Regions from separate parts of the Paenibacillus sp. D9 genome, predicted to be linked through region 3. Evidence: riboswitches for the same ligand, from Rfam matches in the RefSeq annotation. Region 3 holds a riboswitch; each other region holds the start of a gene.
The links. A riboswitch is a leader RNA that binds a small molecule or an ion and turns the genes downstream of it on or off. The one in region 3 is predicted to bind cyclic di-AMP.

Region 1 (7,513 bases), 190 kb from region 3:
GGAACGGCTCCTCTCTGCAGGAAATCGCCGTCAGCATCTTGCCTTGGGCGGCAGCGTGGCTGCTGTGGATCGGGATTCTGCATCTGCTCAGCCTCTCCCTCCAGTTCGGAGCGGTATCCAGGCTCAAAGTCTCGGCTTCCGTGTCGGGCGCCTGCAGACGGCTGCTCCCGATGGCGGGCCTCAGCCTGATCCTGCTCCTCTTCTCCGGCGTCATCGGGGCCGGCTTCAGCGCCGCAGCGATGGGATGGGCCGGATTGGCCGCCCTCGTCATCCAGCAAGCCTATCATCTGGTCCGCACGCTGCTCGACTTGTGGCTGCTGACATCACAGTACGCTTGCTGGGAGGATTCGCGTCACATTAGTTGACAAAGCGATAATTCCATCGTACAATTGTGAAAATTCTCTGACAATTAGGACTTGTTTTCAAAGAGCGCCTGCCGGTTTAATAACTTCTCAGGCATTCGGGAATCCTATCGTTCCGCTCGATTCACAGATATCGAATCCCGGCGTTCGGCAGACTGACGGGCTCCCGCTCCCCATCCGCTGTCTGCCTCCGGATGTGACGGGCATCGACAGATGCAAGCGATGAAAACAACGAATGGGCATGCTGTAAGCGCAGTTTACCGCACACACAATCGCCGGCTCTCTCGGAGCCGCCCCCATACATCGAACAGCAGAATAGAGAAAATAATCAAACCAGAGAGGAAAATCGAACGATGACCGAACAAATTCAAGCTTATTATGAAGAGCTCCACCAATCCACCGCCGAGCTGCTTTACCGTTTTGAGCATTACGACCTGAACCCCAACGCCGGCAAGGCCCTTGAGGCGATCAGCAGCGAACACGCCCGGCTCAGCCCGGATTCCGGCAGCCTGCAGGAGGAAGCCCTGATGAAGCTGGTCGGAATGAGATCCCGGCTGCTTACCCTGATGGAAGACGTCCTTTATACCGTTTGATCCAGCCGCGGAATCAGGCAAGCCCCGCCTTCTCATGGAGAAGGCGGGGCTTTTTTTGGACTTGCAGGCCACGGCGCAGAAATCGGGACGAGTCGCCAATATCATCTGCTGCGGGGAGAATAGCTCCCCTATAAACAGCGATGTAAACGCTGTCCTCATCCCTTTGAAACATGAGAATTATTAGAAAATGTCGTTTTCGGAAGGAGAAGCGGCGAAAAGCAAGAATATGTCTTCCAGTATCATTCAAAATGCCGAATTCCGTTGAACATGGAAACGGGGGAACCACTTTCCGGGTGAATTGATTTTGGGCGTCGCCAGTCATTCTCACGCATGCCGCAGGAATCATAGGGAACCTTCAACCGAACCCCACAGCTAACCTCGTAGGCTCTGGAAGGAGCAACTCAAGCTTGAAGAAGAAAGCAGCAAGCCTCATCCTCGGAATCTCTCTGCTGTTCACTGCAGGCGTAGGCAGCGCAGCGGCTGATTCCAAAATGGACGGTGTCATCAGCGATCTCGTCGGCACGCCGTACAAGACGGCCGGAACGACGACGAGCGGATTCGACTGCTCCGGATTCACGTCCTATGTATTCAAGCAATTCAAGATCTCCCTGCCGCATTCTTCCGCTTCCCAAGCAGGCTTGGGCAAGAAAGTCGCGAAGGCCGATCTCAAGGCGGGCGACCTCGTGTTCTTCAATACGAGCGGCCGCGGCGTCTCGCATGTCGGAATCTATGTCGGGGACGGCAAGTTCGCCCACTCCTCGTCGAGCAAAGGCGTCATGATCAGCAGCCTGAGCGATTCCTACTATACGAAGCGTTACGTGTCCGCACGCCGGATCATGGACGACACCAAGTACGAAAAATACGCCGACGATCCAGCCGATACGGTTGACGGCAGTCCCGATGTGGACTAGCCTGTCCTGAATCCGGATCCCCCCTTGCGCAAACCGCAGCAGCCGGCCCTTCGGGGCGGCTGCCAGCGGTTTGTTTGCTTTTTGGACTTGTCGGCGCCAAGGCGGCTGCAATTTCCAGCCCATTCCTTTCCTTACCCCCGCTGATCCAGCTGGAAACGAATTCCATGCCGATCCGCCGTTTCCTGAAGCTTTTTTTCCTTTCCGCTCGTATAAGCTTGAACAATGCGAACGAGCAAAGGAGACCTTCATGCAGCAAAGCCCTATGACGGGCGGACAAAAGGGCCGCAGCCCCAAGTCCGCAGGCCGGACTCAGACCCGGCGCAGAAACGGCCTCGGCTGCCTGCTGCTGGCCGCAGGACTTGTACTGGCAGCCGCAGCCCTGTTCAAGCTGGAGAAGCCGCGCCTGTTCGACCGGGTCGTCCCTCCGGGACTATACCGGGAGGTGCCTCCCGTAACGCAGCTGCATCCGGTGCTCGACCGGAAAAAGGACGAGCTTATCTCGCTGGCCGCCGCCAAAGGCATCAAAGTCGTCATCACCGACGGCTTCCGCAGCTCGGCGGAGCAGGATGTCCTGTACAGCAAAGGCCGGGAAGGCGGAGGCTCCATCGTTACCCATGCCCGCGGCGGAGAATCCTACCACAACTACGGTCTGGCGATCGACTTCGCTCTCAAGGACCGCACAGGCGATATTATCTGGGATATGGAATACGACGGAAACAAGAACGGCAAAGCCGACTGGCTGGAGGTCGTAGCGATCGCCAAGAGTCTCGGCTTCACATGGGGCGGCGACTGGCCCCAGTTCCCGGACAATCCCCATCTGCAAATGGATTTCGGCTATTCGATCTGGGAGCTGAAAAACGGCAATCGCCCTCCGGAGGATGGAAACGCGGGCGAGGAGAAGAACTAGCAGCCGAATGGATGCATGCATGAAAACGCCTTGCGGCTTCGCAGGCGTTTTCTTCATTTTACCAATTATTCATAAATCGTTAGCACCTGCTTAATCATTCTCTCTTACGCTGTGGAAGTGCATTCATTTCTAGTAGCGGAGGGGTTTGGGGAGATGAAGAAAGGAAAAGCAGGAAAAATGCTTCTCGGAGCGGCGCTTGCGAGCGCCATGGCAGCAGGAGGAATCGGAATGGCCGAGCTGACTCCGGCTCCTGCGGCGGCAGCCGAAGCGGCCGCGACGGCCAAAGCGGCGCCGTCCATTTACGTGGCTCCAATCCATAATGCCAAGTTCCTGGCGGGCAGCAAATTTGATTTCCGCGTGGAATTGAACGACTGGACCGGAAACGCCTCGGCCGTCAGCATCCAGATCAACGGCAAAAGCGCGGAAGCCTTTTTCGGCAAAAGCTTCGAGAAAACCAGCACCGCCTCAAGCTCCTCCTTCATGATCCGCGGCGTTACGCTGGACAAGCCGGGCTCCTACACCGTTAAGGTGACGGCCGGCTCCTTGTCCCGCACGGTCTCCTATGAAGCGGTGACCACCTCCGCAGCCGGCAAGAAGGCGAAAAACATCATCCTCTTCGTCGGGGACGGCATGTCGCAGCCGAGCATCACCATCGCCCGCGCAATGTCCAAGGGCTTGAGCGAGGGCAAGTACAACGGCCTCATGGAGATGGACAAGCTGGAGCAGCGCGCCGTCGTCACGACCTCCGGCATGGATTCCATCGTCACCGACTCGGCCAACAGCGCCAGCGCCTACAATACCGGCCACAAATCCGCCGTGAACGCCCTCGGCGTCTATCCGGACAATACGGAAAGCTCGCTCGACGATCCGCAGGTCGAAACGCTCGCCGAGATGCTGAAGCGCACGCGCGGCATGTCGGTCGGCATCGTCACGACCTCGGAGATCGAGGACGCGACGCCGGCCGCGGTCGTCTCCCATACCCGCCGCCGCTCGGACAAGCCGGAGATCGCCGACATGCTGCTGAAGCTTCAGCCTGAAGTCGTCATGGGCGGCGGATCGGCCTACTTCCTCCCGAAATCGGTTGCCGGCTCCAAGCGCAAGGACGAGAACGATCTCATCAGCGGCTTCGAGAAAGCCGGCTACAAATTCGTGGAGAGCGCCTCGGGGCTGAAAAGCTCCGGAACGCCTTCCAAGCTGCTCGGCCTGTTCCATACCGGCGACATGAACGTCTACTACGACCGCTCGACCAAAAACACGGCGGCGCTCAAGTCGTTCACCGACCAGCCGAATCTGTGGGACATGACCAAGAAAGCGATCGAGGTGCTCAGCAAGAACGAGAACGGCTTCTTCCTCATGGTCGAAGGAGCCAGCATCGACAAGCAGCTGCATACGATGGACTGGGAGCGCTCCGCCTACGATACGATCGAGATGGACAAAGCCATCGGCGAGGCTCGCCGCTACGCGGACGCCTCGGGCGACACCCTCGTCCTGGCGACGGCCGATCATGCCCACTCCGCCAGCATCGCCGGCACCTATTGGGAAGGCGACGGCAAGACGGGACGCGAAGCCGTACGCACCTATGAGCAGTCCAAGTTCCCGACCTACACCGATTCCGACAAGGACGGCTTCCCGGATACGCCGGATGTCGACCGCAAGCTCGCCGTCGTCTTCGGCGCCACGCCGGATTATTACGAGGACTACAAGTTCAGCTCCGTTCCCCAGGCTCCGGCCGTCCTCTCCGGAGATGCCTATATCGCGAATCCGGGAACGCTGGCCAATCCGGACGCCCCTGACAAGGATAAGTACCTCCATACGGGCACGCTGCCGAAATCCGAAAGCGTCGAGGTCCACTCCGCCGACGACGTGCCGCTGATGGCTCACGGACCGGGCTCCGAATATTTCAAAGGCACGCTGGACAATACCGAGGTGTTCTTCGGCATGGCGCAGGCGCTCGGCCTGAGATTGGACGGCAGCAAGCCGGACAAGCAGACCTGGATCGAGCTGGACGGCTTCCTGAAGTCCGTCGGAGGAAGCACTTCCTATGATGCCGCCAAAAACGTCACCTTTGTAAACGCCGGAGGAAGCAAGCTCGTGCTGTATATGGACAAGGGCATTGCGAAGAAAAACAACAAGCCGGTGCCGCTGAAATTCAAAAGCGAGAACGGCAGGCTGATCGTCACCAGCGATTCGCTGCTGGCTTCCCTCGGCCAATGAGGAGCCGCCCGGCAACACTCTTCCGTCCGGTCCCGCTGCTTGCGGGACTGATGGCGGCCGGGCTGCTGCTGGCCGGCTGTGGAACCAAGGCTCTCCCTTCAGGGGGAGAGCCTTCTTCCGTTTCGGCCGGCATCGGCGAGGCAGCGAAGGCGCCGGCGGGTGCCGACATCGGCGAGGCAAACGGGCCGAACGAAGCGCTGCCTGCTTCGGAGCCGGATGAAGGGTACGGAGATGAAGGAGCGCCGGCAGCGAGCCAAGCGGCTCCGAAAACGGACACGGCGGCCGGGAGTGCGGACCTCAGCAGCACAAGCGGCGAAACCGAGCAGGCGCAGAACAGCGAGGCCGGAAGCGCTGCCGGAGACTCGGTCGATGCAGCGGCAGGAACCGCCGCTGCCGGCGGCAAGGCAGGCCAGGCGCCGGAAGGCGGCCAGTCCGGCAGCGTCAAACCAGCCAGCGGGGCAAATGCCGCTGCGTCCCCCGCGCCGGGGACGGCAAATGCTGCGGCAAATGCTAAGCCGCAGCGGACGGCTTCCCCGCAAGCCGGCAAGCCGTCCGGCGGTACAGCTGCATCTGGCTCCAAGGCTGCCGCGGACGCCTCTCCCGCTCCGCAGGCATCTGCCGGCCCGAGAGCAAGCCTGCCCGGGAGCTCGGCGTCGCCTTTGCCGAGTCCGGCAAGCTCCGCTCCGCCGACCGTCCGCTCCAGCCTGGACGGACCCGAGACGATCCGTTTCTCCGAACTGTACGGCAAGGAAACGGTGCGGGGACTCACCTTCTCCGACAAGCTCAAGGAGCTCGACGGGCAAAAGGTGGAGATGATCGGCTACATGGCTCCGCCGCTGACGGCGACCGTCCGCTTCTTCGTCCTTACCCGCATCCCGCTGGCGATCTGTCCCTTCTGCTCCTCCGACGCGGACTGGCCGTCCGATATCGTCGTCGTCAATCTGCCGAAAGGCTCGGAGATGACGCCGACCGAGCATCAGGTCAAGATTACCGGGACGCTGAGCGTCGGCTCCATGACCGACGAGGAGACCGGATTCGTCAGCCTGATCCGCATCAATGCCGACAAGACGGAGGTGCTGAAATGACGCTGATTTCCATGGAGCAAGTGGTCAAGCGGTTCCGCATCCAAGGCGGCATCATGATGCCGGTGCTGGATGTCCCGTTCTTCGAGCTGCGTCAAGGCGAGCGCAAGGCTCTGGTCGGACCGAGCGGCTCCGGCAAAAGCACGCTGCTCCACCTGATCGCAGGCATATCGCGGCCGACGGAAGGCTCCATCACCTTCATGGGCAAGCGCATGGACTTGCTTCGCGAGGCGGAGCTCGACCGCATGCGAGCCGCACATATCGGCTATGTGCATCAGAGCTTCCAGCTGGTCCCCGGCTTCACGGCGCTGGAGAACGTGCTCGCCGCCGCCAGCTTCGGCCGGGTGCTCGACAAGCGCGCCCGGCGCGGCAGGGCCGCCGAGCTGCTGGAGCAGGCCGGGCTCGGACACCGCCTCCACCACCGGCCCGCCCAGCTGAGCCAGGGCGAGCAGCAGCGCGTCGCCATCGCGCGGGCGCTCGTGAACGGCCCCGAGCTGCTGCTGGCCGACGAACCGACAGCCAGCCTGGACGTCTCGACGGCGGCGCAGGTCATGGAGCTGCTCCTTGCCGCCGCTTCCGATACGGGCGCCGCGCTCCTGCTCTGTACCCATGACCCCGAGCAGGCGGCACGCATGGACAGCTCCGTATCCATGCGGGAGCTGTCCCGCGGGCCGCTCTCGCCGGCGAAAGGAGCCTAGCCATGTCCCTGCTGAGCATGGCTATCCGCAATCTGATGGCCCGCAAAGTCCAAACCGCCCTGACGGCCGCCGTCGTCCTTGTCGGAATCGCCGTCACGCTGGCGGTTCTGATCCTCTCCGGGGGCGTGCGCGGCGGCATCGAGCGGGCAAGCGAGCCGTTCGGCCTCCTCATCGGCTCCAAGGGAAGCGCCAACCAGCTCGTGTTCAATACCATATTTCTGATGGACCGCCCGCTGGACAACCTCAGCCATGCCTACTATGAGAAGCTGGCCGGAGATGACGAAGTGCAGACCGCCGTTCCGTTCGCTCTCGGAGACCAGTACCGGGGATTCCGGATCGTCGGGACAAGCGCCGGCTTCTTCGACCTCAAGGGCCGCCCCGCCGATCCGCCTTACTTCAGCCTTCGCGACGGGCGGTTGTTCAGCGGTCCCTTCCAGGCCGTGATCGGAGCGGAGGTCGCCTCCCGCGAAGGGCTCAAGGTCGGGGACCGCTTCGTCTCCGAGCATGGAGTCGCCGCCTCCGCCGAGCCGGAGGAGCATGGAGAGCATCCCTATGAGGTGGTCGGCATTCTGAAGCCGGTAGCGGCTCCTTCCGACCAGGGCATCTACGTCAGCATGGACAGCTACTGGATCAGCCATGAGCATGGGCATGAAGAGGAAGGCGGAGCGGCCGACGGCGGACAAGAGCCTTCTACTTCTGCCGAGGCTTCGTCCGCGCCTGGTCCGGCTGTGTCCGACGAGGATGAA
Region 2 (7,513 bases), 1.5 Mb from region 3:
CAGTCCAGCATGAACAAAGCCTCGGCGCTGCTCAACCTTTCCCAGCCGGCGCTGTCGCGGAAGATCGCCAAGCTCGAGCAGGAACTCGGAGCGCAGCTGTTCCGCCGCGTCGGACGGAGGCTGGAGCTGACGCGCATCGGCGAGCTGACCTACGACTACGCGCTCCAGGCCCGCCAGCTGCACCGCAAATATATGAGCACCTTGAGCGAGTTCAAGCATACTCACCGCTCCAGCCTGACGATCGGGGCCAGCCTGACGACGCTGCAGACGACGCTGCCGGACCTCATCCAGGCGCTGACCGCCAGCCATCCCGAGATCGACATCAAGGCCGTCACCGGCAAGACCCATGAGATCGTATCGTTCGTCCGGGACAAAAAAATCGATCTCGGCCTCGTGGCATCCGTCATCGACGACCCGCAGCTGCACTGCGTCCCGCTGTTCGACGACCATCTGGAGCTGGTGCTTCCCCGCTGCCATCTGCTCACCGAGAACGGAAAGCTGGCGATCCGGACGCTCAGCGGGCTGCCGATGATCCTCTTCTCCAAAGGAACCTGGTACCGGAACCTGACCGACGAGCTGTTCGACACCCACAGGCTGCATCCCGATGTCAAAATGGAAATCGACTCGTTCGAAGCCATCCTGCGGCTGCTCCATACATGCGGAGCCGCGACGCTGCTGCCGCACTCCTATATCCGGCAGCAGATGCTGGCGGACAACGACCTTATGGTCGTCCCTGTGCTGGAGCTGGAGCAGACCAAGCGGACCACCTCGCTCATCCATGGCGACCCGGCCCGGCTGGAGCCTGTCGTCAGAGACTGGATCCGCGAGGCGGCCGCGAACTACTTCCGCCGCTCGGCGTCGCCGGCAGCAAGCTTGAAGGCCATGCAGCAGAAAGCCGTTGAAACCAAACAGGCAGGAGTCCGCGTCGACTGACGCGCCTCCTGCCTTTCTTTCTATGCGCTATGCCTGGACTGGAGCTGCCGCCGCTGCGCCGGCAGGCCCGCCCCGTACTTCCACGGCTGGTGTCAGCCGCGGCTCACCGCATTTTCAAACTGCTCGATTCCTTCATTCGTTCCGATGACGACCATGACATCCTTCTCTTCCAGGATGGAATCCGCCTGGGGAGCGATGATGATGCCCTTGGGCTTGTTGATCGCCACGATGCTGCAGCCGTAACGCTGGCGGCTGTCGATCTCGGAAAGCGCCTTGCCGTTGAGGCAGCCCGGAACAGCCAGCTCCGCGACGGCGTATTCGGACGACAGCTCGATATAGTCGAGCAGATTGGGCGACACGAGCTGATGGGCGACCCTGATTCCCATATCCCGCTCCGGATAGATGACCCTGTCGACGCCAAGCTTGTCCAGCACCCGGCCGTGCAGCTCCGATACCGCCTTCACGACGACCTTCCCGACTCCGGAATCCTTGACCAGTATCGCCGCCATGATGCTCGACTGGATGTCTCCCCCGATGGCCACGATGCAGCAGTCGAAGTTGCGGATGCCGATCGCGCGCAGCGCGTCCTCGTCCGTCGCGTCGGCGCATAGCGTATGGGTGAGCAGGGCGCTCATATCGTCCACCAGCTCCTCGCTGCGGTCGATGCCGAGCACCTCATAGCCGAGCTGCATGAGCTCCTTGGCCAGGCTGGAGCCGAATCGGCCCAGTCCGATGACGCAGTACTGCTCTCCTTTTGAACCCTTTCCCATTGTGTCTCTTTATTTCCTTTCCTATCCGATAATAATCTTGCCTTCTGGATTTTTATATAATTCCTTGCCTTGCTTCGGTCTCAGCGCGTAGGCCATCGTCAGCGGCCCAAGCCTGCCGGCGAACATCGTCAGGCTCAGCAGAAGCTTGCTGACATCCTTGAGGCTGGTTGTAATTCCCGTGCTGAGCCCGACGGTGCCGAAGGCCGATACCGTCTCGAACAGAATCCGCAGGAAATCGCGGTCCTCGACGGTGCAGAGCACCATCGTCACGACGAGCACGAGCGCAAGCGACAGCATCGTGATCGTCAGGGCCTTCATGATGCGCTCCTTGGCCAGACGGTAGCGGAACAGGACGATGTCCTCCCTGCCGCGGATCATCGCGCCCATCGCGGCGACGAGCGTCATGAACGTCGTCGTCTTGATGCCGCCGCCCGTCGAGCCCGGCGATGCCCCGATGAACATGAGGATGATCATGAAGAACAGGCTCGCCTGGCGCATCGCGCCGATGTCGAGCGTGTTGGCTCCCGCCGTACGCGTCGTGACGGATTGGAAGAAGGCCGAGAGCACCTTGCCTCCGAAGCCGAGCGGCTCCATCGTTTTGGCGTTGGAATATTCGAAGATGAAGATGACGACAGCTCCGATGACGATCAGGCTGCCCGTGGCCAGCAGAACCACTTTGGAATGGAGGGAGAACCTGCGGTTGTTCCTCCACTCCATCAGATCGGACAGCACGATGAAGCCGAGGCCACCGGTAACGATCAGCGCCATTGTCACGATATTGACGAGCGGATCCGATACATAGCCGGTGAGGCTCCGGTAGTCGCCGAAGATGTCGAAGCCGGCGTTGTTGAACATGGATACGCCGTGGAAGATGCCGAAGTAAACGGCGCGGCCGATCGGCATGTCCGCTGCGAAGCGGACCGCGTACAGCAGCGCTCCCGCCGCTTCGATGACGAGGGAATACAGCAGAACCTTGCGGATCAGCCGGACGATTCCCTCCATGGAGCTCTGGTTCATCGCTTCCTGCAGCAGCAGCCGGTCCTTGAGCGAGATGCGCTTGCGCAGCACGAGGGCGAACAGCGTCGCCATCGTCATGAAGCCGAGCCCTCCGACCTGAATCAGCAGCAGAATGATGATTTGGCCTGCAATCGAGTAATGAGTGCCGGTATCCACGACGACGAGGCCTGTGACGCAGGCCGCCGAGGTGGCGGTGAACAGCGCGTCGATCCATCTCGTGCCCTCTCCGCCGGCCGTGGCGAACGGCTGCATCAGCAGCAGCGAGCCGATGGCGATCATGACGGCGAATCCGGCGACGAGAATGCGCGGAGGCGACAATTTGAAAGCTTGCTTGAATACGGAAGACCATGATTGCATGCCGGCGACTCTCCTTTTGCCTCCATATCCCTGCCGTTCGCGAAGTCCCGGCATCATCGCATGCCGCTTCGAAAGCACAAAAAAAGCACTGGAAACCCAAGTGCCTGTGCGCCCTGCGAGTCCGGTCAAGCAGCCTCCGAGGTTAGCTGTCGGATTCGGGCATGACGGCTGCCCTATCCGCTCCCGACAGGCTGCCGCCTGCGCCGGAACGGAATTCACCCCAAGCTGCTCCAGGCAGCTATATGGTTCCCCCGTATTCTTTTGGAAATTCGGCTGTTCTATATGGTCGGATTTGATTATATAGGATAGAGGACGGGTTACCAATGTCCCAATCCAAGCTTGCTGGGCGATATGGGGCGGAAAAGAGTGCTGGGACAAGCGCAGCAAGGCGCAATCCTGCCCTTGCTCTTTCTTTTGCGCGAAATCTCGATCTCTCCCTGCCTCGGCATGGATAATTTGAAAGCCGCTGTGGTAAGGTTATAAAAGCTCGCCCTGCAGTCAGGCATCGTCAGGAGGACAATCATGAACAGCTCCGAGTTGGAGAAAAGCTATCGAAAGTACTTTTGGACGGGAATCATTGGAGCCGCCATCTTCCTGATTTTGCAAATCATCCCTTCCTTCGCGGGAGGGCTGTCGGGAGAGGAAGCTTCCGGCAAGCCTGTTCCCAAGGCCGACGCTCAGCAGGCAGCGATGGCTTTCGCCCGGCAGCTGACCGGCTCCGAGCCTCTCACCGCCCATACGGTCCACCAATCCGACCGGGACATCACCGGTTACCTCAGCAAAGAAAAGCTCGCCAAAAAATTCGATGAGGGTCCCGGCAAGATCGTTCCGACCGATACGTGGCAGGTGTCCCTCTCCCTGCCCGAAGGGCAGATGTTCGTCGAGGTCGGCATGTCCAGCGGCCGGGTGATCGGCTGGAAGCAGGTGTTCAAGCCCTCTGCCGGCGAATCCTCGGACGTCCTTGCCCCGAGCGCGGAACAGCTCGACCGTCTCGCCGCCAAGCAAGCCGCCGAGCTCGGCTACGGCAAGCTGGAGAGGGTTGGAGAATCGGCGGGCTACAAGACGGTGTATGCCGTGCAGGGAGGACAGATCGGCCAGGCCCGCCTCACCATCGAGGCCGCTCCGCCATCCGCCGCCGCAGCGGAGTCTGGCGGCAAGACCGTCCTGGCGGAATTCACGCCGCGTTATGAAGTGCCCAAGGATTACCTCGCCTACACGGCGGATCAGGACCGGATCGCCTCCAGCCTGTCGCTGCTGGGCAATCTGCTGCCGAGCGGAATCCTGTTCATTCTCGCCGTCATTTATTCCGTCCTCATGAGGAAGTACAGCTCCTTCCGCCGCGGCTGGGCGATCAGCCTCGTGTTCCTCGGCTTCTATGCCGTCAACAACGTGAACATGCTCGACGGCCTCCGTGCCATGTATGGAGCGCGGCCCAACGCCGAGACCGTCGTCCAGGTCCAGCTCGTCATCACGATGGGCCTCACCTTCCTGCTCGCCCTATCCGCCTACTTCTCCCTCGTCGCCGGGGACGGGTTATGGCGCGCGCAGGGCAGGCGGCTGTGGCTGACCTCCCGCGAGTCCCGCTTCGGAGAGACCGCATGGAGCAGCATGAAGCTCGCCTATGTGCTCGGCTTCATCCTTCTCGGCCTGCAGACCGTTATCCTGGTCGGCCTGTCGGCATTTACCGGAGCCTGGTCGACAAGTGACGTGACCCAGTCGCCCTACAACCTCGCCGCTCCGCTGCTGATGCCGCTGCTGGCGTGGTGCGCGGCCATCCAGGAGGAGGCCGTATACCGGCTGTTCGGCATCGGCCTCCTGATGAAATGGCTGAAAAACCCGTTCGCCGCCTGTCTCATCCCTACGATCATCTGGGCGCTCGGGCATGTGACCTATCCGATCTACCCGTCTACGACGAGGCTGATCGAGCTGACGATTCTCGGCCTTCTGTTCGGATACATCTTCCTCCGGTTCGGATTTTTCACGGCGGTATTCGCCCATGCCATCATGGACTCCGTGCTGATGTCGATCTCGCTCTTCCTGATCGGCGGAGCCGGCAATATCGTTGCTGGCGTCGTCTACATCGCCGCGCCTGCCGGCGTGGCCTGGGCGATGAAATGGTACGGCTCGCGGCGGAGCAGCAGCATTCCGCTGGCGCCCGGTTAAGCTCCAGTCATCAGCGCTTCAGAACAAAAGCAGAGAATCTCCGGATTCTCTGCTTTTTGCTTTGGGCTCACACCCGGTTGACGGCGTACAGAACGAGGGACAGGATCAGAACCGGCACGCCGACTCCGGCCGACAAGAGAGACAGGAAGAGCTTGACCCGCTCCTGCTTTCTCAATCCCAGCTTCAGGACGGAATAGATCGTGATTCCGATCAAGCCGCCTGTCGAGTTGAGGATCACATCGTCGATATCCGCCGCCCCTGCGGCCAGAATATACTGACCGGCCTCCACGCCTGCGCTGAGCAGCGCGACCGCTGCAAGCCTGGGCCATATCGATCCGGACTTGCCGATCAGCATGGCATAGATCCCGGCGGGAACAAAGAGCAGGATATTGCCCCATATGTTGACGTCCACCGCATTCCTGCGCATGCCGCCGTCGGCGTTCATGTATTCCTGGATCGTATGGAATGGGATCAGATTGAAGCTTCTCAAGCCGTCCCCCTCCCTCAGGAAGAGCAGCTCCGCCATCAGCAGCACGTACACCGCCGCCATGCTCCATAACAGAATCGGAACGCAGTTTTTGTTCATGAATTCCCTCCATGCTCGCCGAAGCCTTTTGCCAGCTTCACCATGATAGCATGACGTCATCCAGCGGATGAACTGGACCTTTGTCCGGCCTTTTCCGGGACCTCCGTTCGGGACTCTGCCGGCATGTCAGGCGGGGCAGTCAAGAAGAAGCCGTCAAAAAAGCCTGCTCGGCCAGCCTCCGCCGATCGCGGCGCTGCTGCCAAGCAGGCTTCATTCCGTGTCTTGCCGGTCTCGCGGCATGGGAACGCTACTCTTCCTTGAGAGCCGCCACGATCCGCTCCGCCAGAGCGGAGCCGATGCCGAGCGGCTTGAACTCCTCGGCGGTCGCTTCGCGGATCTTCTTGAGGGAGCCGAAATGCTTCAGCAGCTGCTTGCGCCGCTTCTCCCCGATGCCGGGAATGGAATCCAGCGTCGATTGAACCATCGACTTGCCCCGCTGCTCTCGGTGAAACGTGATCGCGAAGCGGTGGACCTCGTCCTGGATGCGCTGCAGCAGATAGAATTCCTGGCTGTCGCGCGGCAGCATGACCGGCTCCGGCGGATCGCCGACCATAAGCTGCGCCGTCTTGTGCTTGGCATCCTTCACGAGTCCGCATACCGGCACCTGAAGGCCGAGCTCGTTCTCGAGGATGTCGACCGCCGCGCTGATCTGCCCCTTGCCGCCGTCCACCACGATAAGATCGGGAAGCTCCAGCCCTTCCTTGAGCACCCTCTCGTACCGCCGGCGGATGACCTCGCGCATCGTCTCGTAATCATCGGGCCCTTGGACGGTCCTGACCTTGTACTTGCGATACTCCTTCTTGTCCGGCTTGCCGTCGATGAAGACGACCATGGCCGATACCGGATTCGTTCCCTGGATATTGGAGTTGTCGAACGCCTCGATGCGCCGGATCGTCGTCAAGCCGATGGAAGCTGCCAAGCCCGAAGCGGCTTTGACGCTGCGTTCCTCATCGCGCTCGATCAGCTTGAATTTCTCGTCGAGCGTCACCTTGGCGTTGCCCTCCGCCATGCCGACGACTTCGCGCTTGCGCCCCCGCTGCGGCATGTGGACCTTGATCTTGAGCCAGCTCTGAAGAGAAGTGCGGATCTCCTCCGCATGGGATCCCGCGGCAGCCTCGCCGCCGTCGTCCGCTGCGACCTCTGCAATCTTCGCAGATGATGCCGCCGCTTCAGATTCTTCCATCTCCACTTCAGACGCAGATGCCGCCGCTGCGGCGGCTTGATTTTCGCGGCCGGCGGACGGCCCGGAGTCTGCCGTTTCTTCCGGCGCACCGGCATGAAGCTCGCCCGGCGGCACCGGCAGGAGAATTTCCTTCGGCAGAGCCGGGTTGTCGCTGTAGTACTGGGTGACGAACGTCATGAAGTCGTCATATGCCTCGCCGTAATAAGGGAAGGTCGTCGTATGGCGCTCGATCAGCTTGCCGCTGCGCATATACAGAATCTGCACGCACATCCACCCCTTGTCGGTGGCATAGCCGAACACGTCGCGGTCGAGCGCGTCGGCGAGCGTGATCTTCTGCTTTTCCATGACGGCATCGATCGCCGTGATCTGATCGCGGTATTCCTTGGCGCGCTCGAACTCCATCGATTCCGCAGCCTCCAGCATTTTGCGCTGCAGCTCCGCCTTGACCTCGTCCTGGCCGCCGTTCAGGAAGCGGGCGATCTCCTGCACCATGGAGTCGTACGT
Region 3 (7,513 bases):
TGAATCAGACGCCCAGCTGTTCTGCGAAAGGCTGGCGGCCGCCGGAATGAACCGCGATTACGAGCTGGAAATTGATTTTCCTTATGATCTTCCCTATCATGTGTATCGTTCGGGAATGGACAAGCAGGAGGAAGGAAACCGGGGCAAGCCTCCGATTCTGCTTCTTGACAGCTCCATGCAGCTGACGGAAATATCCGCTCAGTCCGATGTGGTGAGGTCGATAACGGGCATGCACCGCGGCCAATACCGGCTTTTCTACGATGCCGAAGCAGCTTCGCTGCTCAGCTATCGCATGGAACCGGATATTCGGGAAAGACTTGGCCTGTAGGCCGCCATTCGAAAGGAGTCGAAACATGGCAGGATTGATTGACACGCATACGCATCTGGACTCCCCCAAATTCGACAATGACCGCGAGGAAGCGATCCAGCGCGCCCGCGACGCGGGGGTTGAGCTGATGTTCAATGTCGGATTCAACCGCGAGACGATACCGACGACGCTGGAACTTGCCGAAAAATATCCGTTCATCTACGCCATTGTCGGGTGGCATCCGACGGACAGCGCCGATGTGGGAGAAGGGGACCTCGAGCGGGTGGAGGCGCTGATGGCGCATCCGAAAGTCGTCGCCATCGGGGAAATCGGACTGGACTATTATTGGGATACCGCTCCCAAGGATGTCCAGCAGCAGGTATTCCGAGAGCAGATCCGCATCGCGAAGCGTACCGGCAAGCCGATCGTCATTCATAACCGCGATGCCCATGAGGATGTCGTCCGCATCCTTCGGGAAGAGAAGGCGGCTGAGGTCGGAGGCATCATGCACTGCTTCTCCGGCAGCTGGGAAACGGCCAAGCAGTGTCTGGACATGAACTTCTATATTTCGTTCGGCGGGCCGGTGACATTCAAGAATGCCAGGGTGCCGAAAGAGGTTCTTGCGCAGGTTCCTCTGGACCGTCTGCTCATCGAAACGGATTCCCCTTATCTGGCTCCTCATCCACATCGAGGGAAGCGGAACGAGTCCGCATTCGTGGCCTTGGTTGCCGAGACAGCGGCGGAAATAAAAGGCAAAAATGTGAATGAGATCGTTTCCATCACATCTGCAAATGCAAGAAAATGTTTCCAGCTTTCTTAAAATCGGGCGAAAAAGCTTGTAAAAAGGTGCCTGGTTGAGAAAAATTATATTTCTGCTCCGTCAAACCGCCCAAAACGGCCGGATTTTCCTCTAATTTGGCTGAAAGAGTCTTTTATCTCTTCTTTACAATCGGTTGACCGAAACTGTATGATTCAACTCAGAGCTTTGAGTGATGCAGTTTTTAATCATTCGCTTAATCTCCCCACAAGGGAGAGCGGGGGAACCAAGCAGCGATTCCTTGCAGTCCCGGATGACAGGATATTCCGGAGCGGACTGGATGGACGAACTGACCTTTTCCAGGGGTGAATTTTGCCAAAAGGCCTTGAGCAGGCCGAGTAGGCGAATAGGGCAGCTCTCTTGTCCGAACCCGTCAGCTAACCTCGTAAGCGCATATAAGAGAGATCAACCTCGTGCTCCACTTTCCATGTGTTCAGCGTGACCAACCCGGGAAGCCACGATACAGATCCTCTGTCGACGGCTTCTTTTTGTTTGAATATTGCGTAAACCGTCGACATAGGGTTAACCGTGGAGGTGAAGCAAGAGGTTGATAGGCGTGCTGCTCGGCACGTACAAAACCTAATAGTCGCGTCTTAAATAGTCATGCGTAACACGAGGCGGCGGGGCTATGTAAGGAGGACCGAAGAAGTGGGCGCAATTCCCTTAAAGGACACCCATGTACAACGATCATCCAGCAAGTCTTTCCAATGGCGATGGAAGCATGAAAACCTGCGTTTGATCCTACTGAGCTTAATTATCTCAATCGCGATGACTTTCATGTTTTTGGTGTTGTTGCACGGAACGTCTGAGAAGAACGTCTCCGTAGTGTTGAACGGACAGGAAACGATCCTGAGCACGAAGCAGGATGTCCTGCAGCACCTACTGGATGAACAAGCTATAACTGTCGGACCGCACGACCAGATTTCCGTTCCGCTGAGCGCGGCGCTCAAGGATGGAGACCGGATCATTGTTGATCAGGCTGTGCCGGTGACGATTATGGCTGACGGAAAGACTACGACGGTGTACACGACCGAAAAAACCGTGAAGGCCGCGATCGGAGAGTCCAATATTCCGATTCGCGAGCAAGACAAAATTCTCCCTGACACCTCCTCGCAGCTGAAACCGAACATGACGATTCGGGTGCTGCGAATCGACAAGCATACGACCACGACAAAGCACGACATTCCTTTCACCGTCATCCGCAAAGAGGATGCTACCTTGGAAAAGGGGCAGCTGAAAATGGTGAAGGCCGGCCAGAACGGCCAATTGGTCAAAACCTTCGAAAAGGTATACCAGGATGGCAAGATGGTATCCATGACGCTGCTCGCCAAATCGATGGAACAGCCCGCCGTCAACAAGATCGTTGCGGTCGGCACCAAGGAAAAGCCGAAGCCTAAAGCTGTCGCTCTCAGCGCAGCGTCTTCGGCATCGCAATCCGTCACCAAATCAGGCCTCTCGCTCAAAGCCAAGAAAGTGCTGAACAACGTCACCCTGACGGCTTATACCGCCGGTTTTGCCTCTACGGGCAAATCCAAAGGCGACGCCGGCTACGGCATCACCGCTTCCGGAGCAAAAGTATCGGAAGGCCGCACCATTGCAGTCGACCCGGATGTCATCCCGATGGGATGGTGGGTATATATAGAAGGAATCGGCTTCCGTCGTGCAGAAGATACGGGGAGCGCGATCAACGGCAAGAAGATCGACGTGTTCTACGAGAGTGAATCTTACGTGAAGCAGTTCGGCAAGAAGCGCGGATACACCGTATACGTGCTGGGACCAACCAAGCCGAAGCTGAGCTGATTCAAGCGATACGGGTCCGCCTTTTCGAGGCGGTCCCGTTTTGGACGTTTATCGGGTATGAGGAGAGTAGAGAGGGCTTTTTTGGCTTATGCTAGGACCACTGCCGTCCTTTTGGGCCGCAGTCCGGATTCGGGCCTGGCCGGCATTCAGAGGCTCGAGCCTCTTTTTCTTTTTATACCCCCTTACACGCGTATTGAATTAAAGGAGACAAGGCCTTGATCAAAGAAATTATCGTCGTGGAGGGCAAGGACGACACGGCAGCGATTCGGCGCGCCGTGGAAGCCGACACGATCGAAACGAACGGCTCGGCGATCGGCGAGGAAGTGCTGCGCCGCATCGAGCTCGCCATGCAGCGGCGGGGGGTCATCATCTTCACCGACCCCGACCATGCCGGAGAGAGAATACGCAAAATCGTCTCGCAGCGGGTGCCCGGCTGCAAGCATGCCTTTTTGCCGCAGGAGGACGCCTTGTACAAAGGCGATATCGGCGTGGAGAATGCCTCGCCGGAAGCGGTCAGGAGAGCTTTGGCGTCCGTTCGGACGGAAGGAGATCCGGAGAAGGCGGAAATCACCAATGCCGATCTGCTGGAGGCGGGTCTGCTGGTGCATGGCGATGCGGCCCGGCGGCGATTGCTCATGGGCAACCGGCTGGGCATCGGCTACTGCAACGGCAAGCAGTTCCTGAAGCGCTGCGCCAGCTTTCAGATCACCAAGGAAGAATTCGGACAAGCCTTGCGGCAGATGGAGGAGGAGATCGCCCGTGGACGTAGCGACACCTAGAAGAACGAAGGAAATCATCGAGAGGCATGGTTTCTCCTTCAAGAAGAGCCTGGGGCAGAACTTCCTGATCGACCCCAATATTCTGAACAAGATCGTAGCCGCGGCCGGACTGGATCCTACCAAAGGGGCGCTGGAGATCGGTCCCGGCATCGGCGCGCTGACCCAGCAGCTGGCCAGGGAAGCAGGCAAGGTGGCAGCGGTCGAGATCGACCGGCGGCTGATCCCGATTCTTCAGGAGGTGCTGGAAGCCGACGAGAATGTGCGCATCGTTCACGGCGACGTGCTGGAGATCGACCTGCAGGAGCTGTTCAAGGAGCAGTTCGGCGAGGTGAGCGCCGTCAGCGTCGTGGCCAATCTGCCCTATTACGTGACGACACCGATCCTGATGAAGCTTCTGGAGGAGCGGCTGCCGCTGGAGAACATCGTGGTTATGATCCAGAAGGAAGTCGCGGAGCGGATGGCGGCCAAGCCCGGAACGAAGGCCTATGGCAGCCTCAGCGTGGCGGTCCAGTATTACGCGGTGCCGGAGCTTGTCTGCATCGTGCCTCATACGGTGTTCATTCCGCAGCCGAACGTCGACTCGGCCGTCATCAAGCTGGCGATGCGCGACAAGCCTGCCGTGGACGTTGCGGACGAGGATTTCTTCTTCCGTACGGTTCAAGCCTGCTTCGCGCAGCGCCGCAAGACGATCCACAACAATCTGTCCTCCTGGATAGGCAAGGACAAGCGGGAGGAGCTTACCCGCATCCTCGAATCGACGGGGATCGATCCCGTGCGGCGCGGCGAAACGCTGTCGCTGCAGGAATATGCCTCTCTGACGGCAGCGCTTGAAGCGCATGGCTTTAAGGGCTGACAGACCCGGCAGCGCTGCTGCGGCTGAGCGAAGCTCTTCATGAGGATCCGGTGAGATCCTTTCATGAAGGGCTTTTTGCCTTGGGAGCCGCGCCAGTCACGCAGCGCCGAAAACCCGTTGTCACCTCCGGCGGCCTATGCCCATACCATAAGGCAGAGGTGATGGGCCTAATGAATCAAGGGGATTTTGTCGTTCGGCGCTCCTACGGCGGGGATGTATTGTTCCGCATCGAAACTATACGCGGGGATACCGCCATTTTGAAGGGAGCGGATTACCGTCTGCTCGCCGACGCGCCGCTCGGCGACCTGACGAAGGTGGCCGATCCGGAGGAGCTGGGCGTCACGAAGTCGGTCCGAAGCAAGGTGAAGGCGTCCAACCAGCGAATGAGCCAAGAGCTGATCGATCAGTCCGTCCATCACGAGATGGACTTCCGTCCCGGAGACTCCAATGCTTCCGCACAGGCATATTTCGACCTGCCCGGCAAAGTTCTGCATCTGGACGGCGACGCCAATTATATGCGCAAAAGCATGCAGCTGTACAATCAGATGAAGGTGCCGGCTCAAGGCCTTCACGTCGGCGAACCGCAGATGGCGGATCTGCTGTACCATCTGCTGCCGCAGGTGAAGCCGGATGTCGTCGTCATTACCGGCCATGACGGCCTGCTCAAGAACCGCCCTACAGGCGATCTCTACAGCATAGGCAGTTATAAGAACTCCCAGAACTTCGTCAACGCGGTCCATGTGGCCCGGGAGTATGACAAGAACCGCGACAATCTGATCGTGGTCGCAGGGGCATGCCAGTCCCATTATGAGGCGCTGCTGCAGTCCGGAGCCAACTTCGCCAGCTCGCCGGGACGCATCCTTATTCATGCGCTCGATCCGGTCTATATCGCCATCAAGGCAAGCTACACGTCGATCCGGGAGCCGATCAACCTGCCGGATGTCATACACGGCACGATTTCGGGCATCGACGGGGTGGGCGGAATCGAGACGATGGGACGTTACAGGGTCGGTCTTCCGAAGCCGCAGACGGTTACAAATGTGAAGCCAAACCCTTATTATGCGTAAGCTGTAAATCCTTATTCATCTTGAAAGCGAAGTCGAAAAATTTTCATTGACACTAAAGTTGGAGCGATGATATAATTTTCGTTTATTTGACAACGCCTCCTCCCTTGGGCTATAATGGACAAGGAAAGAGGTGGTAGTTGCCAATGGCTAGAAATGCTTTGTCTGAGATCAAGCGCAGCATGGAAGCACATGTTGGAGCCAAAATCATGCTGCGGGCTAACGGAGGCCGGCGCAAGACGGTTGAACGTTCCGGTGTTTTGGAAGAAACCTACCCATCTGTTTTCATTGTCAAGCTGGATCAGGATCAGCATGCTTTCAAGCGTGTGTCCTATAGTTACGCGGACATTCTGACGGATTCCGTCGAGGTCACCGTCTGCAACGACGAAGGCCAAGTACGGATCAATCCCGTTCACTGATCGTCCAATAGATGCTTAACCGGGGAACTTCGCGCGACCGCTGCCGGCTGTCGTGCTTTTTTTATGCTTGCTTTCGGGGACCGCATAGAAGCGGGAGTCCGCTCTCATACTACAGGAAGGGCTGTCGCCGTTGACGGCCCAATACAGCCGGAGGGCAAGGAGGCTACGCATGAGCCGCAGAAGACGCAGCATAATGTCCGAACAGCTGAAGGTGGAGCTCGCCAAGGATCTTGGCTTTTATGACACGGTCCAGGAAGAAGGATGGGGCGGCATCAAGGCGAAGGATGCGGGCAATATGGTCAAGCGCGCCATTCAGATGGCCGAGCAGGCCGCATCCCGCCAGAACCAGAGCTAGAGCATGACAAGCGGCTTCCGGCGCGGTTTCCCGCGCATGGGGCCGCTTTCGCTTTTATCCGTTCGGATGGTATAATAAATCCAGTTTATCTAACGAACGGGTGACGACATATGAAAATCTACGAGAAGGCCCCGGCCAAAATCAACCTGCTGCTGGACGTGCTGCGCAAGCGCGCGGACGGCTATCACGAGGTTGAAATGATCATGACCATGGTAGATCTGTCGGATCGCCTGGAGATGGAAGAGCTTCAGAGAGACACGATCATCATTTCCAGCCAGGCGGGCTACATACCTTTGGACGAGAAGAATCTGGCCTTCCAAGCCGCGCGTCTCATCAAGGAGCGCTATGATGTGCGCAAAGGCGTATATATCCATCTGGACAAGAAGATTCCGGTCGCCGCCGGACTCGCAGGCGGAAGCAGCGATGCGGCCGCGGCGCTCCGCGGACTGAACCGCCTGTGGAAGCTCGGCATTCCGGACGAGGAGCTGTGCAAGCTCGGAGCGGAGCTCGGCTCCGACGTGCCGTTCTGCGTCACGGGAGGAACGGCTCTGGCCACGGGACGCGGAGAAATTCTGCAGCGCATCGACAATCCCCCTTCCTGCTGGGTCGTGCTGGCGAAACCTCCTATCAACGTGTCGACCGCCGATGTATACGGGCGCTTTCGGGCCGACAGCGTGCCGAGACATCCTTCGCTCAGCGGCATGATGGAGGCGATCCGCACAGGATCGTTCCAGGGAGTCTGCGAGGAGATGGGCAATGTGCTGGAAGACGTCACCTTGTCCCTGTATCCGGAAGTCGCGCAGCTCAAGGAAAGCATGCAGCGCCTCGGAGCGGACGGCGTGCTGATGTCGGGCAGCGGCCCGACGGTATTCGGCCTCGTGACCAAGGAATCCAAGCTCGCCCGAATCTACAATGGACTCCGAGGCTTTTGCAAGGAAGTCTATGTGGTAAGAATGCTCACATAGAATGGACATCAACCTTGATTGAATCCGTATAAAGATGATATATTGTCTTTATAATATTCGGATTTAGCCAGGGGGATTCCCAATGAAAAAATTAAAGCGAAGCGCAAGACTGGTCGAGATGACCCAATATCTATTATCCCGCCCCCATACGTTA
Region 4 (7,513 bases), 730 kb from region 3:
TTGTAATCGTAGAAGTCCGTTCCGCTGACGATCTCGCCGACGACCGATGCGCGCGGGTCGTCATTGCCGAGCACGCCGACTTCGATCTCGCGCCCGTCGATGAACTCCTCGATGACGACCTTGCGGTCGTAGCGCAGCGCGAGCTCGATGGCTGCGATGAGCTCTTCCCGGTTGCGGGCTTTGGAGATGCCGACGCTGCTGCCGAGATTGGCAGGCTTGACGAAGCAGGGATAGCCGAGAGCGACCTCCGTCTCCATGACGAAGAACGCGCGGTCCTTCTCCCACTGGGTCCGGTTGAAGTAGCGGTAGACGCATTGCTCGAGCCCCTCGTGGGCGAACACCTTTTTCATGAAAATCTTGTCCATGCCTACTGCCGAAGCAAGGACCCCCGCTCCGACGTAAGGAATATTGGCCATTTCCATCAATCCCTGGACCGTGCCGTCCTCGCCGAACGTTCCGTGCAGCAGCGGGAACATGACGTCGATCGTCCCTCCCGGAGCTCCGGCCGAAGCGGCCGCCGCCTGGAGGGCGCCCTCTCCGGCCTCAGCCGTCGCCAGTCCGCCGAATACGGGCGCCAGCGCCATGCCGCCGTCCTCTGCCGGGGACAGCTTCAGCTGCTCGACGCTGTGCGGAGCTTCCAGCAGCACTCCTCCGGAGCGCCATTCGCCTTGACCCGTAATATAGAAGGGCTGTACCTCGTATTTATCGAAATCGAAGGCGCCCATAACGGCCAGCGCCGTCTGCAGCGATACCTGATGCTCGCCCGACTTGCCTCCGTAGATGAGTCCGACGCGAATTTTGTCTCCCATGTTAGCTCCTCCGGTAACCTTCTTGAATTAGAATGCCATAACCTGCAAGGACCGATGCGGCTCCCGCATCAGAAATAGTCCTGCAGATGATAAAACCGATAGCGCGTCCGGTCCGTCCAGGCGTAGGAATCCTTGTAGTCCCAATAGCGGTGCCGGCTCGGCACGGTGTTGGCGTTGACCAGCGGCATGCCGTCGGCATCGAATGCCGTCACGACGGTCGTATGCTGGAACCGCCCGTCCCCGCTCCAATCGTAGGTGATGACGTCCCCGAGGGAAAGCTCGGATGCGCTCTCCACCGTCGTCGCCCGCATGCCCGTGCTGCGCGGAAACGACAGATACAGCTGCAGCGCGTTCGACACCGCCCAGCTGTAGCTCCAGGATTCCTGGCCGCCTGTACGGCCTTTGTACCACCATCCCGATTCTCTTTTACCAGTATAGTTCATCGGTGCTTCGCCTGCAAAGACACATTGCGACACGTAATTGGTGCAGTTGACCTCGAACAGCTCGTAGGCCGGATTCGCTTCGTTCCACCATCGGTCGGCGTAGGCGGCGACCAGCTCGCGCCTGTACTCGACGGCGCGGTCGCGCGTATTCAGGCGGGACAGGACGCCGTAATTAAGGAAAGGGCGCCCCGCGCCCGGACGCTGGATTCCGCTGCCGCCGCCGTCGCCGTAGGAGCGATGCTCGGCCAGCGCGCTGTCCGCCGCGGCATGGCCGTATCTGGGCCTGCGCTCGCCGACGATCGGCTCCACCCGGGTCAGGCGCCATGCTCCGCCTTCCTCGGCGAGCCACAGGCGCTCCTGCTCGAGGCGCTCCTCGGTGTAGGAGCGGCCGCGATGCTCGACATGACGCTTCACATGCAGCTTCAAGACGACCGACACTTCGGTCGCGGACTCGTTGATCCTCAGCAGCGTCGCTCTCGTCTCGCTCTGCGGCGACAGAATGCCGCGCTCCTCGTCCCTGAGGCGCAGCCGGCGCAGACGTTCCTCCAGGCGCCGGCGGTGATCCCTGTCTTCCAGCAGGGCGCCGAGCACCTCATGCCTCCGCTCCACTTCGGCTTCGTTGTACCCGTGCACGTATTCCTGCACGGCTCCTCTCCAGCCTTCGAGCGCAGCCTGCTTGCCGGAAGACGGCTGCGAGCGCTGAGCCTCCGATCGTTTGACTCCCCGGGTACCGGTACGCGGCATTCCTTTCCCCATCCCTTCTGGTCGGTATTCGCCCATCATCAAGATGATCTTATGACTGCTCTCCATTAAAATATGCGGACCCATAGCCGGATAGAGCGCTTAAACGCCGTTATCCGTGGCTATAACGAGAATGCGGCAGATATATATCGAATTTTCAGTCAATATCGTATTTTACAAAACAAGCCCGGCTGGCTTATGATATGATGTACCACTCTATCACCATATTTGCTGAATTCCACGTATCGTGGAAGCGGGGGAACCAATACGCGGGCGTCTGTCGACGCTTGCCGGGGTGAATCCGAAAGGAACAGGCCGGGCTGCCGAAGCCGCGTTTCTTTCCTTTTGGTAGGGCTACTCTCTGGCCCGAATCCGTCAGCTAACCCCGTAAGCGCACAAAGGAGAGATGTCAGGATGTCACTGAAAGACAACCGCGCGGCCTGTTCCGCGCAGGAGGGCTTCATTGCGCCTTCCGTCTGTTCTGCGTCTGCGGTCGAGGCCTTCTTGGCTCCGCCGCCGTTTCCCGGCTTGGACGCGCCGATCGCGCTGGACATGGCGGTCGCGGAAGCTTATTCCCAGCCGGCCCCGGCTGCCGAGACAGCCGCAAGGCCGCCCTTCCGGCCCGAGGCGCTCGAAGAAGAGCTGTCCGCACCGGGCCGCCGCATCCGCTGCATCGACCTGTTCATCACCCGCACGGGACCGCTCGTCGATCCCGAGCGCGGAGATTACCGCGTCGTGCTGCATCTGTGCTTCGGCTCCTCCATCCGTCAGGCTTCCGTGCTCATTCCTTACGCCAAGGCGCCGAGAAGCTGGGACGCGTGGAGCCGTTGGTTCCAGCCGTTCGTCGGGGTCCGCTCCGACGAGGCGATGTCCGTGCTCTATTACGACGCGGAATGGATCAGCGACCACAGGGACCGGCTGCTGCGCAAGACGCTGGAGCCGTCCTCCCAGGAAGGCACGCTGTTCCCGGCCACCGCTTTCTGGAGACGCAACTCCCTGATCGAAACATCCGACATCCATATCCGGCTGTCTCTGTAGCCGGATGGCGCTCTGTCCTTCATTCCTTCAAGAGGCATCCCCTGTCCGCTTTGCGGCCGGGGGATGCCTCTTGGCTTTTTAGGGCCTGGAGCGGACACTTGGGGCATTATTTTGACAGCGCTGGTCCTTCCGCCGGGAAGAGCCAAGCAGCTGTCCGGGACGCCCGTCGACCATCCTGTTATTCGTAGTTCCTTCTCGATTTGTATCCCATCGTGGAACACTATGCTAAACTAGTCTAATCTGGATATTATTCCCTTATGCATTGGTGCACAGCCTGTTCCGCCTTTCCTTACGAGTTTGACTTGAAATGGAGCGATTTAGCAGACAATGAAAAAATCATATCTGTGGAATATGGGAATAATAATTCTTGCGATTGCAGGATTTTTCTTGTATGCCTACTTGGCTAAAGATAAGAGCAGCTTAAATGAAATTATAACTAAATTGGATAAGAACAACCTCGTTTCCGTCCGTGTGAGTAAAACGTCTAAAGAGACGAGAGGGAAAATAGAAATCAACCTCACCGACAAAGAAAGCATCAGCAATGTGCTGAACAAATTAAGTGAAATTAAAACCGTATCGGCTAAAAACGGAAAAATAAATCCAGATGTTAAATTCACTTACGAAATCGCCATATTGGACAGGAATGATATTGCAGTGGGCATGAATTTCAAGGACAACAAAAATATGGATGTAATCGAATTAAACCCCGATCCCAATAAAATCCATTCCTATACGATAAAAGATGAGCCTGATGTATATCGTCTTTTGGATTCTTTTATCTTTGCAGAATGATCTGCCGACCGTTCTTAGCCGGCCTTCAGCAGTCATCCTCGGGTCGGGAACAGCATGAATAGTTCCCATTGCGTATAAAAAAGACTGCCAGCCGCAATAACGGCTGGCAGTCTTTCTATTCCACCATCAAGCGTGGCTCAATTCGAGCTCGTCTTCCTCATCCCGCTCGTAGGATTCTCGATCGAATTCCCCTTCCGATACGGCGACCAGCAGCGTCGACACGGTCGTGCCGGAGGCGTTCAGAGCCGTGCGGCCCATGTCGACGACGGCATCGATCGCAAGCACCAGACCCAGTCCTTCAAGAGGCAGGCCAAGCGCGGTGAGCACGACGGTCGTCGAGATGGATGCCGGACCCGGCACCCCGGCGACGCCGATCGACGAGATCATGCTGACCAGCACGATGAGCACGTAATCCGACCAGCCCAGCGGCACGCTGTACACCTGGGCGACGAATACCGCCACGACGGCAGGCCATACGCCGCCGCAGCCGTTCATGTTCATCGTCGCGCCGAGCGGAGCGACGAAGCTGGCGATGCGAGGCGATACGCGCAGTCTCTTGGTGATGACCTCGAGGTTGACCGGCAGCGTCGCGTAGCTGCTGCGAGTCGTGAAGGCGACCGCGATGGTCGGATAGATTTTGCGGAGGAACTTGAACGGATTCAGCCTCGCGCCGAAGGTCACCAGCGCTCCGAAGGTAAGGATGAAGTGCAGCAGCAGCGCGATATAAGTCGCGATGATGAGCGTGATAAGCGGCTTGAGCGTCTCGGCGCCGTACTTGGCGGCCATGGAGCCGATCAGCGCGTACACGCCGTACGGCGTCAAGCGGATGATGTACTTGGTCACCTGATTCATGACCTGCTTCAGCGATTCGATGACCTGGCGCACCGGCTCGACCGCTTCCGGCTTGCGGGAGCTGAGATGCACGATCGCCACGGCGACAAAGATAGAGAAGATCAGAACCGGCACGACTTTGCCGTCCGCCATATCCCCGATCGGGTTCGACGGAACCAGGTTCAGGATGACCTCCGAGAAAGTCGGAATGGAACGCGATTCGTAGCCTTCCGGCACGCTTTGGGCGATGCCCGTTCCCGGGTTCGCGACCAGGGCGACGACAAGCCCGATGAGAGCTGCGATTCCGGTCGTGACCAGGAACAGCAGGATGGTCTTCGTCCCGATCTTGCGCAGCTGCCCAAGATTCGAGATCGAGGTGATGCTTGAAATGACTAGCACGGCGACAAGCGGAATGACGAGCATCTTGATCAGGTTGACGTAGATGGACCCGATCGTGCCGATGCTGGTCGCATCCAGCTCAAGGGCGTTCAGCGTAATGCCGACGACCAGCCCGATTCCGAGCGCGATCAGCACGCGGTAGCCGAAGGATACGCGGCGCCGCGCCAGCCCTACGAGCAGGCCGATGACGACAATAGAGACAAGCAAGCTGATCCAGTTCGTTTGTATGGCATGGATCAGGTTATTATTTGGAACCAAGCAGCTCAACTCCCTTATTCCTATCATGTTACTATGGTATAGTATATTAGTTACATCTAAGATAGATGTCAACTATTATTAACCCGTAAACTTCTTCCATGTCCTAGAAAGCCAAAAAAAAGAGACCTTGAGGTCTCCGATATTGGAGCGGTTCGTTTCAATGCGTCTCCGCCGTCATGCTCGACTTGCCCTCGCGGCAGGACGCATGATATGACGCCGAGACAGGCTCCGGACAGGCAAAGCCCCTTCCAGCGCCCGGCTGCCGCACCAGCGGCCCCGTTGATAAGCGCCATCCTGTTCATTCCGATCAGCCGGACAGCATGGCTCCCATGCGCTGAGCCGACTGGATGATGCGAGCGGATTGCTCGGCGATGATCTCCGGCGTGAATCGGGCCGAAGGTCCCGAGACGGACAACGCGGCCGCCAGCCGGCCCGACCGGTCGAACACCGGAGCCGACACAGCCGCGGCGCCGGGCTCCCGCTCTTCCTGGCTCGTAGCGTAGCCCATGCGGCGGATTTCCTCCAGCTGCTCGCGGAACGCAGCCGGATCGAGGCCCGGCGGCATCGCCTCGTCGGACATGAGCCGATCGGCCAAGGACGGCTCTGCAAAGGCGATCAGCACTTTGCTCGAAGCTCCCACATAGAGCGGCAGCCTGAGGCCTACCGGCGCGACCCTGCGGATCGCCTGGTTGCTCTGGACGGCCTGGATGCGGATCCGCTCCCGTCCGTCCTGCACATACAGGCTTACCGTCTCGCCGATCGTGTCGCGAAGCCGCTCCATCTCCGGCAGGCAGATCGCGGCGGGATCGCCGGAGCGCGATATGTGCGCGGCGAGCTCCCAGATCCTCATGCCGAGCCGGTACCTCTCCGAGCTGCGGTCGCGCTCCAGGAAACCCTTGTCCTCCAGCGTCGCCAGCATCCGGTGGACGGTGCTCTTATGGAGGCCGACGCGCTCCGCGATCTCCGTCATCGGCAGATCGCTTTCGGTCGTAAAGCACAGCAATATATCCAGCGCGCGCTCGACCGCTCGCACGTTCGACTTGCCTTCATCCGCACGGGCTCCTCTTGGCTCCACGCTCTTCATCTCCTTCCGGCACCGGATGCGGTGCCTCTTCATTCCCGTCTCTGCGCCGGGATGCTGCTTATCGGTTCGCTCTGAACCCGAACCCTCGGACAGAATATCGGGTACGTCAACTTGCCCGGAATATGCCGGAGCTAGCCGGTCCTGCAAGCGGTGGTCCGAATCAACTGAGAATCATTATCATTATAGAGGAACGTTTTCCGTTCGTCCATGCTTTTTAGCGCTATAAGGTTTCACACAATGAAACCGAGATTCTTCTAGTATAACCGGATTCCCGAATTCCGTAAAGAAACCGCCTCTTCTTCCCCTGCTTTCAGCCGCTGCCGGCTTTGTTTTACAAGCAGATTACAAGAGCTTAACAAATCACCGACATCAATTGACAGCCCGGACCAAAGACACATAAAGTAGTAGTACATCGGATCTATACCGCTTACATTGCAAGGGAGGGGAAGACGATATGAGCAGCACCGCCCTGTCGACGCCGCTTAACCTCGAGGGAAACCGGTCATCCGTCGCTCCCCGCCGGGATACGCGCCGCAACGCGCTGATCGCTTCCGTGTCTGCCCTGGCTGCGCTGCTCCTGCTCGCGGCTGCCGCTTTCCACGGCTACATCGCCTGGATGGTCGCTTATCCTTATGTGGCTCCGGTCTATTCCAATCCCATGGAAGCCAAGCAGCTGAGCTACAGCGACATCACCTTTCCCAGCCAGAGCGGCCGTACGACCGTGAGCGGCTGGTATATCCCCGCCGGATCCGGCCATTCCGTCAAGGAAGCCTCCGATCGGACCGTCATCCTCAGCCACGGCTACGGAGCGAACCGGGAAGAAACCTGGGTGCCTATGTATGATTTGGCGAGCCTGCTCAACAGGCTTCATTATAACGTGCTTATGTTCGATTACGGCTATGCCTCCAAGCAATACCGAGCCCCGGCGACGGGAGGCTGGGAGGAGTCGCAGCAGCTGCTCGGCGCCGTGAATTACGCCCGCAGCCACGGCTCCGGCGAGGTGGTCGTCTGGGGCTTCAGCATGGGAGCCGGAACCGCGCTCCAAGCCGCGCTGCAAACGAAAGACATCGACGCCATGATTCTCGACAGCACGTTCGTGCCGAGTCCCGACACGCTGT

Region 1: another riboswitch for cyclic di-AMP. It lies ahead of VE23_RS17735 (C40 family peptidase); the one in region 3 lies ahead of VE23_RS16850 (G5 domain-containing protein).
Region 2: another riboswitch for cyclic di-AMP. It lies ahead of VE23_RS10445 (TrkH family potassium uptake protein); the one in region 3 lies ahead of VE23_RS16850 (G5 domain-containing protein).
Region 4: another riboswitch for cyclic di-AMP. It lies ahead of VE23_RS13710 (hypothetical protein); the one in region 3 lies ahead of VE23_RS16850 (G5 domain-containing protein).

What each region holds. Positions count from the first base shown of each region.
Region 1 covers NZ_JZEJ01000001.1:3,942,537-3,950,049, reverse strand. Annotated here, with positions in the region: gene VE23_RS17750 (hypothetical protein) at 1-365, shown strand, start outside; gene VE23_RS17745 (hypothetical protein) at 716-955, shown strand; cyclic di-AMP (ydaO/yuaA leader) riboswitch at 1,195-1,357, shown strand; gene VE23_RS17735 (C40 family peptidase) at 1,363-1,866, shown strand; gene VE23_RS17730 (M15 family metallopeptidase) at 2,114-2,773, shown strand; gene VE23_RS17725 (alkaline phosphatase) at 2,927-4,987, shown strand; gene VE23_RS27115 (hypothetical protein) at 4,984-6,072, shown strand; gene VE23_RS17715 (ABC transporter ATP-binding protein) at 6,069-6,767, shown strand; gene VE23_RS17710 (ABC transporter permease) at 6,770-7,513, shown strand, end outside.
Region 2 covers NZ_JZEJ01000001.1:2,281,129-2,288,641, forward strand. Annotated here, with positions in the region: gene VE23_RS10435 (LysR family transcriptional regulator) at 1-933, shown strand, start outside; gene VE23_RS10440 (potassium channel family protein) at 1,026-1,703, opposite strand; gene VE23_RS10445 (TrkH family potassium uptake protein) at 1,725-3,077, opposite strand; cyclic di-AMP (ydaO/yuaA leader) riboswitch at 3,195-3,362, opposite strand; gene VE23_RS10450 (CPBP family intramembrane glutamic endopeptidase) at 3,600-5,240, shown strand; gene VE23_RS10455 (VanZ family protein) at 5,308-5,826, opposite strand; gene uvrC (excinuclease ABC subunit UvrC) at 6,074-7,513, opposite strand, start outside.
Region 3 covers NZ_JZEJ01000001.1:3,747,554-3,755,066, forward strand. Annotated here, with positions in the region: gene VE23_RS16840 (HD domain-containing protein) at 1-328, shown strand, start outside; gene VE23_RS16845 (TatD family hydrolase) at 354-1,127, shown strand; cyclic di-AMP (ydaO/yuaA leader) riboswitch at 1,308-1,531, shown strand; gene VE23_RS16850 (G5 domain-containing protein) at 1,950-2,924, shown strand; gene rnmV (ribonuclease M5) at 3,140-3,703, shown strand; gene rsmA (16S rRNA (adenine(1518)-N(6)/adenine(1519)-N(6))-dimethyltransferase RsmA) at 3,684-4,556, shown strand; gene yabG (sporulation peptidase YabG) at 4,727-5,623, shown strand; gene veg (biofilm formation stimulator Veg) at 5,767-6,039, shown strand; gene VE23_RS16875 (small, acid-soluble spore protein, alpha/beta type) at 6,209-6,394, shown strand; gene ispE (4-(cytidine 5'-diphospho)-2-C-methyl-D-erythritol kinase) at 6,505-7,359, shown strand; gene purR (pur operon repressor) at 7,442-7,513, shown strand, end outside.
Region 4 covers NZ_JZEJ01000001.1:3,013,080-3,020,592, forward strand. Annotated here, with positions in the region: gene VE23_RS13700 (D-alanine--D-alanine ligase) at 1-809, opposite strand, end outside; gene VE23_RS13705 (amidase domain-containing protein) at 878-1,996, opposite strand; cyclic di-AMP (ydaO/yuaA leader) riboswitch at 2,213-2,402, shown strand; gene VE23_RS13710 (hypothetical protein) at 2,408-3,031, shown strand; gene VE23_RS13715 (hypothetical protein) at 3,359-3,823, shown strand; gene VE23_RS13720 (dicarboxylate/amino acid:cation symporter) at 3,950-5,311, opposite strand; gene VE23_RS13725 (IclR family transcriptional regulator) at 5,619-6,386, opposite strand; gene VE23_RS13730 (alpha/beta hydrolase) at 6,850-7,513, shown strand, end outside.